DNA from 3 places in the Thalassotalea sediminis genome. Region 3 is predicted to be linked to each of the others. Evidence: predicted binding sites of a transcription regulator. Region 3 holds the regulator's gene; each other region holds the start of a gene.
The links. The regulator sigma-54, encoded in region 3, starts transcription at its own class of promoters, with help from an activator protein. The targets are predictions, from matches to a motif close to GTTGGCACGNNNNTNGNNT.
Positions count from the first base shown of each region.

Region 1: the regulator sigma-54 is predicted to act here: its motif matches at 1,033-1,051, upstream of glnA (glutamate--ammonia ligase).
Region 2: the regulator sigma-54 is predicted to act here: its motif matches at 1,234-1,252, upstream of QUE09_RS05070 (PEP-CTERM sorting domain-containing protein).

Region 1 covers NZ_AP027361.1:536,498-538,778, forward strand. The annotation lists gene glnA (glutamate--ammonia ligase) at 1-963, opposite strand, end outside; gene typA (translational GTPase TypA) at 1,264-2,281, shown strand, end outside.
Region 2 covers NZ_AP027361.1:1,127,668-1,129,948, forward strand. The annotation lists gene smpB (SsrA-binding protein SmpB) at 1-79, shown strand, start outside; RNA gene ssrA (transfer-messenger RNA) at 167-518, shown strand; gene QUE09_RS05070 (PEP-CTERM sorting domain-containing protein) at 700-1,170, opposite strand; gene QUE09_RS05075 (EAL domain-containing response regulator) at 1,499-2,281, shown strand, end outside.
Region 3 covers NZ_AP027361.1:3,193,915-3,196,195, reverse strand. The annotation lists gene ptsN (PTS IIA-like nitrogen regulatory protein PtsN) at 1-235, opposite strand, end outside; gene hpf (ribosome hibernation promoting factor) at 261-548, opposite strand; gene QUE09_RS14615 (RNA polymerase factor sigma-54) at 573-2,081, opposite strand; gene lptB (LPS export ABC transporter ATP-binding protein) at 2,136-2,281, opposite strand, start outside.

The DNA of each region.
Region 1 (2,281 bases), 1.2 Mb from region 3:
ACGCTTGTATGAGTTAGTAGAAGCATTTGTAAATGCATTCAATGCTTTAGCATGCTTGATGATACCGCCAATGTAGTAAAGAGCAGTTTCAGATAATCCGCCATATTTGTCACCAGCAAAAAGGTTAACACCGTCTTTTGCTAATGATTGGTGAACGTGCATACCTGTACCGTTGTCGCCAACTAAAGGCTTAGGCATGAAAGTTGCTGTTTTGCCGTAAGCATGTGCAACATTGTGAACAACATACTTATAGATTTGCACTTCATCCGCTTTTTTAACCATTGTGTTAAATCGACAAGCGATTTCGTTTTGACCTGCCGTAGCAACTTCATGGTGATGTGCTTCAACAACTAAGCCCATTTCTTCCATAACTAAACACATTGCTGAACGTAAATCTTGTGAAGAATCTACTGGTGCAACAGGGAAGTAACCACCTTTAACGCCTGGACGATGACCTGTGTTACCATCTTCATATGAAGTTTTAGAGTTCCAACATGCTTCTTTATCATCGATTGAGTAGCTAGCGCCAGACATATCTGCGTGGAATTTCACATCGTCAAATACGAAGAACTCTGGTTCAGGGCCAATTAACACTGTATCTGCAATACCTGTTGAACGCATATACTCTTCTGCACGATGTGCTACTGAACGTGGGTCACGACTGTAACCTTGCATAGTCGCTGGTTCAACGATGTCACAACGTAGATTTAACGTAACTTCTTCTGTAAAAGGGTCTAAAACAGCTGTTGAAGCGTCAGGCATTAATACCATGTCTGATTCGTTGATACCTTTCCAACCAGCGATAGAAGAACCATCGAACATTTTTCCTTCTTCGAAGAAGTCTTCATCAATTTGATGATGTGGTAACGAAACGTGCTGCTCTTTACCTTTTGAATCAGTAAAACGTAAGTCAACAAACTTAACATCGTTTTCTTTGATTAAGTCTAATACTGCTTGTGACATTGAGTGTCTCCAGTGAAGTTAACAAAATTAATGTAAATGCAATTACGCATTTTTGCTTTGCTACGGTGTAAGCCAAAATCGTGCCAAGCAATAAAGCCTTTTAAATCAGTGTATTAAATAAAACACTGATAGAGGTTTGCACCATAATGATCCTTGCTTTGCATCTAACTGGTGCAATGCCAGTGTAGAAGACAAATGCTATCTTTTCTAGCAATTTAAATTAATAAACGATTATCTTTTCATTGTGGTCTAGACTACTGTACAATACGCGCCCAATTATAGCCCTTTGAGCAAACTCCTGTGTTAGATAAATTACGTAATATTGCGATTATCGCCCACGTTGACCACGGTAAAACAACCCTGGTTGATAAACTATTAGATCAATCTGGTACGTTAGATTCAAGAACTGACCTTGAAGAACGTGTAATGGATTCAAATGATATTGAAAAAGAACGCGGTATCACCATTTTGGCCAAAAATACTGCCATTAATTGGCAAGATTACCGTGTAAATATTGTTGATACTCCAGGTCATGCTGACTTTGGCGGTGAAGTAGAACGCGTAATGTCTATGGTAGATTCTGTGCTTTTAATTGTTGATGCACAAGAAGGCCCAATGCCACAAACGCGATTTGTAACGCAAAAGGCATTTGCTCAAGGCTTAAAACCAATTGTCGTTATCAACAAAATTGATAAGCCAGGTGCACGCCCTGAGTGGGTGATGGATCAAGTTTTTGACTTATTCGATAACCTAGGTGCTTCAGATGAACAATTAGATTTTCAGGTGGTTTATGCTTCTGCTATCAACGGTTGGGCATCGCTTGAAGAAGGCGAAGAAGGCAAAGACATGACGCCGCTTTTCCAAACAATTGTAGATCAAGTGCCTGCGCCAGATGCTGATCCTAGCGGTGCATTTCAAATGCAGATATCACAACTAGATTACAGTTCATATTTAGGTGTTATCGGTGTTGGTCGTGTGACTCGTGGCTCTGTTAAACCGAATCAACAAGTTACTGTGCAAAGTGCAAGCGGTAAAATACACAACGGTAAAGTTGGTAAAGTGTTTGGTTACTTAGGGCTAGAACGCCATGAAACAGAAATTGCTGAAGCAGGTGATATTATCGCTATTACTGGTTTAGGTGAGTTAAAAATTTCCGACACTATTTGTTGTCCAAATGAAGTTGCACCATTACCACCTTTATCAGTAGATGAGCCTACGGTAACGATGACATTCCAAGTAAATACTTCTCCTTTTTCAGGCAAAGAAGGTAAGTATGTTACTTCACGTAATATCAAAGATAGATTGGATAAAGAACTCG
Region 2 (2,281 bases), 1.8 Mb from region 3:
TAAACGTGCAGATATAAAAGACAGAGAATGGCAAATAGATAAAGGCCGTTTGATGAAAAATAAAAACTTGGATAAATAACCTACAATCAATTGGTTAAAATTTATCACGTTGTTTAATTGATAAAAGCGCAGTACAATAAGCGCTTGAGTGTTATCTCAAAACTTTGGGGCGGATTTAGGATTCGACGGGATTCGCGAAACCCAAGGTGCATGCCCAGGGGCGGTTGGCCTGGTAAAAAGCCGCAAAACTATAGTTGCAAACGACGAAACGTTCGCACTAGCAGCTTAATGCTAGCCATCCCCACGAAGCTTTACCTGTAGGCTTGTGGTGCGATGGTCATAGAATACTAGGTTAGCGAGGGAACCTTGTCTGAGGGTGAACCGCGAAACAGTATCAGACTCACCAGAAAGAAGCCTGTCGTTCGGCGTCTGACTGGTTAAACAAATGATCGACTAAGCATGTAGTACCGAGGATGTAGGTTTTTCGGACGGGGGTTCAACTCCCCCCCGCTCCACCAAATCCCAATAAAAAAAGACGCTAACAAGCGTCTTTTTTTATGTCTGGCATTCACACTCAATTAACAGTGACAACCATATGTTACCGACCCCTTAAATTGCTTTAATTCGTCCTAATTCGAAGAAAAACCACAATCATAAGAAATGATGCTTACTTAAATGTGTGAAGGATCGACATTAAGCTTACTTTTTGAAATTACGCAATGCAAAACCCAAAAAGCCGAGTGCGAATATAGCTAGCGTTGAAGGTTCTGGTACCGATGAACGGGTTACTGAAACAATGTCTACTTCTGCCCAAGATGCGTTGACACTACTATTTCTATTGTTCCAGGTGAAATAAGCATCGTCAGCAGAATTGATCCAACTAGTACCATTTGGTATCCATGTATTTGATGATAAATCAAAATCGCCAAAGCCAGCTAGGTCACTAATTTCGTCTATTACATGATTATATGAAGTGGACATCCAATTAAATGAGTCTAACTCGTTAAGTGTTAGCAACATATCGTTATTCGTGTCCGAACCACTAAATGAGCCTAATGTGTCGTTATAATTTGTTATATCAAAAACGACAGTAATTAACCCTGCATTTGCAATACTACTTATTGATAAAATCAATCCAGCAATAGCTGCTTTTATTATTTTGAACTTCATTAATCTCTCCTGAGAATACTTATTAAAGCGTAGAAAGATACTACTAATATTTAATCTTACATTAAGCGATAAATGTGCCAACTATAATAAAGTCTTTTATTTCAACATGATAATAAGGCTGTTAATGCCATTAATCACAACGGTGTAAAATGATCTGACACTTAGACTCGATTTTTGTTAACTAGAATATGTTAATACATTAGGATGATATTTAAAGTTTTTGGGAAACACCTTACTTTTCGCAATGTTCGATATTGAATATTTCATTTTTCGACTTTTGTTCTATATTTAGTCCAAGGTGTTTTTATTACTTTAAAGCGCAGGGAAGATGTTGAAAAGTTACAATCTATTCATTTTAGATGATGACCCGCAATATGCCGAACTTTTGCAAGATATTGCGATGGATAGTGGTTGGCAAGTTGAACATTCTACTGATCCTATTGCATTTTTAGCGCAAGAAATCAGCGATAACACCATTCTAGTTTTAGATCTTATTCTTCCTAATATTGATGGTATTGAAGTCATTCGCGCTCTAGCTGAACGTGGGCGTCATTACCCACTTATTTTGATAAGTGGCTTTGATAAAAAAGTGTTACATTCAGCGAGGCAGTTGGCAGAAGCCCATAATATGCCTGTTATTGATACACTTACTAAGCCTTTTGATATTGGCAGCTTTATAGCATTGTTAGATAACATCCAATTGTCAGAACAGCAACAAAAAAAACCAAAAAGAGCAAATGTAGAGTTTAGCAAACAAGCATTGTCAGATGCGATTGAACATCATGAACTGCTCTTGCACTACCAACCACAAATAAACTTAAGCACTGGAGAGGTAAGTAGTATTGAAGCATTGGTGCGGTGGCATCACCCTAGCTATGGTTTGGTGTACCCAGATAAATTTATTCATCTTATTGAACGTTTTAATCTCATTAATGAATTAACGAGTGGTGTACTAAAAATGGCATGTAGTGATCTTCGCGAATTTAAGAAGAAACACTCACTTATGAGACTGTCAGTGAATGTCACATCAGAGAATATTGTCTCGTTAGTTTTTCCTGAGATGTTAAAAACGATTACTGATCAGAATGGCATAAACCCATGCAATATTACT
Region 3 (2,281 bases):
CAATCATAACTTTATCGGTAGAGGTTAAACGTCCATGTGGAATAGCAATACCATTGCCAATACCGGTCGACCCCATTTTTTCTCTTAGCATCAAACTCTCTAATAAGTTGTAGGTACTTACTTGATCGTTTGTCTCTGCGGCTTTGCTACAAAGAAGTTCAAGAATACGTTTTTTGCTTGTAGCCTCGACTGCACATAACGTGCAGTCTTCTTTAATGATGTCGGTAAAATTCATAGTGGATATTAGTAATCAATAAATCTTAGTGTTGATTAATTTTTCCCTTGTATTTAAGTATTTGTTTATCGAGCTTATTTACCAGGGAGTCTATGGATGCGTACATGTCGTCGTTTTCCGCTTTAGCATGCACTTCAGTGCCATTTAAATGCACAGTTGCTTCTGCAATTTGGCTAAGTTTTTCAACGGTTAATACGACATATACGTTATTAATATGATCGAAATGTCGCTCTAACTTAGCAAATTTTTTGTTCACGATGTCACGCATTGGGGTAGTAATTTCAACATGATGTCCGGCAAGATTAATTTGCATAAGCTGTATCCTTCTACTAGAGAGTTAAAGTAAACTTTTACGTTGGTTAGACGGAGGAATACTTAGCGATTCTCGATACTTAGCTATAGTCCGTCTGGCAACATTGATTCCCTGTTCAGCCAATAGTTCAGCCATTTTACTGTCACTAAGAGGCTTTGCAGGTACTTCGGCAGCTACAAGCTTTTTAATTAAAGCGCGTATAGCTGTTGAAGAACATTCTCCACCATTTTCTGTACTGACATGGCTGGAGAAAAAATACTTAAGTTCAAAAATTCCACGTGGTGTATGCATATATTTTTGTGTAGTAACACGTGAAATCGTTGATTCATGCATATCTACTGCTTCGGCAATATCATTCAGAACCATAGGACGCATAGCTTCGGGCCCATGTTCAAAAAAACCTTGTTGTCTTTGCACAATGCAGTTTGATACTTTTAATAGGGTATCGTTTCGGCTTTCTAAACTCTTAATAAACCATTTTGCTTCTTGTAAATTTGAACGAATAAATTGACTATCATTCGAATTTTTCATTGACCGAGCCATAGAAGCATATTGCTGGTTAACCGCTAGTTTAGGCGCAGTATCAGGGTTTAGCTCTACAACCCAACGACCATTTTTCTTTTCAACAGAAACATCAGGTATTACATACTGATCATCACTTTGAATAACAGAATCACCAGGGCGAGGATCTAATGATTGAATTAACCGAATAACTTCACGTAATTGATCTTCTTTTAAACGTGTTTTACGCATGATTTGTCGATAATCACGGTTACCAAGTAAATCAATATATTCATTAATCACGATCTTACTTTCGTTAACCCAAGGGGTATCTTTATCAAACTGGTTTAACTGTATCGTTAAACATTCTGCAATTGAACGCGCACCAACACCTATAGGGTCAAACATATTTATACGTTTTAAGACCGCTTCTACTTCATCTAATTCAACGTCATCGACGCCAACAGACTCTAGGATTTCTTCAGTTGTAACCGTTAAATATCCAGCGTCGTCAATGGCATCAATAATTGCCATTGCAATGGCTTCATCGGTTTCAGAAAATGGGGTTAATTTCATTTGCCAACGCAAATGATCTTGAATGGAGTCTGTGGTTTCACCTTGATAAACAAAATCATCTGAGGCAGGGGCGGCACCAGTATTAGATACACCAGCACTGTAACTTTCGTCCCAAGTCGTATCAATATTAAGCTCTTCAGGAATGTCTGATTTATCCATCGCTTCAGTGGTGCTGATTTCATCAACGGTTGGTGTTGAATCTTCCGAGCCATCACTAGTATTATTTATTGTCTCGTCATTAGTTTTTGCGGAAAAGGCTTCTTCTAAGTTATCGGGTTGGTTATCGTCTGAAGACGAAGCAGATTCGTCCACCTCTAATAAAGGATTACTTTCTAATGCCTCTTGAATTTCTTGTTGTAGATCCAAGGTGGACAACTGCAATAACTTTATCGCCTGCTGGAGTTGCGGCGTCATTGTAAGTTGTTGTCCAATTCGGAGTTGCAGACTTGGGCGCATTAATTACTTCTTATCCTTTCAAGTAAATCTTATTTTTTCTAAAGCATATCATAACTATAACGTGAATTGTTCACCGAGGTATACATCTCTTACCTGCTGATTTGCAAGGATTTGATCTGCATCACCTTGGGCGATTAATTCACCATGACTAACAATGTAAGCATGCTCACAAACATCGAGTGTCTCTCTAACGTTATGGT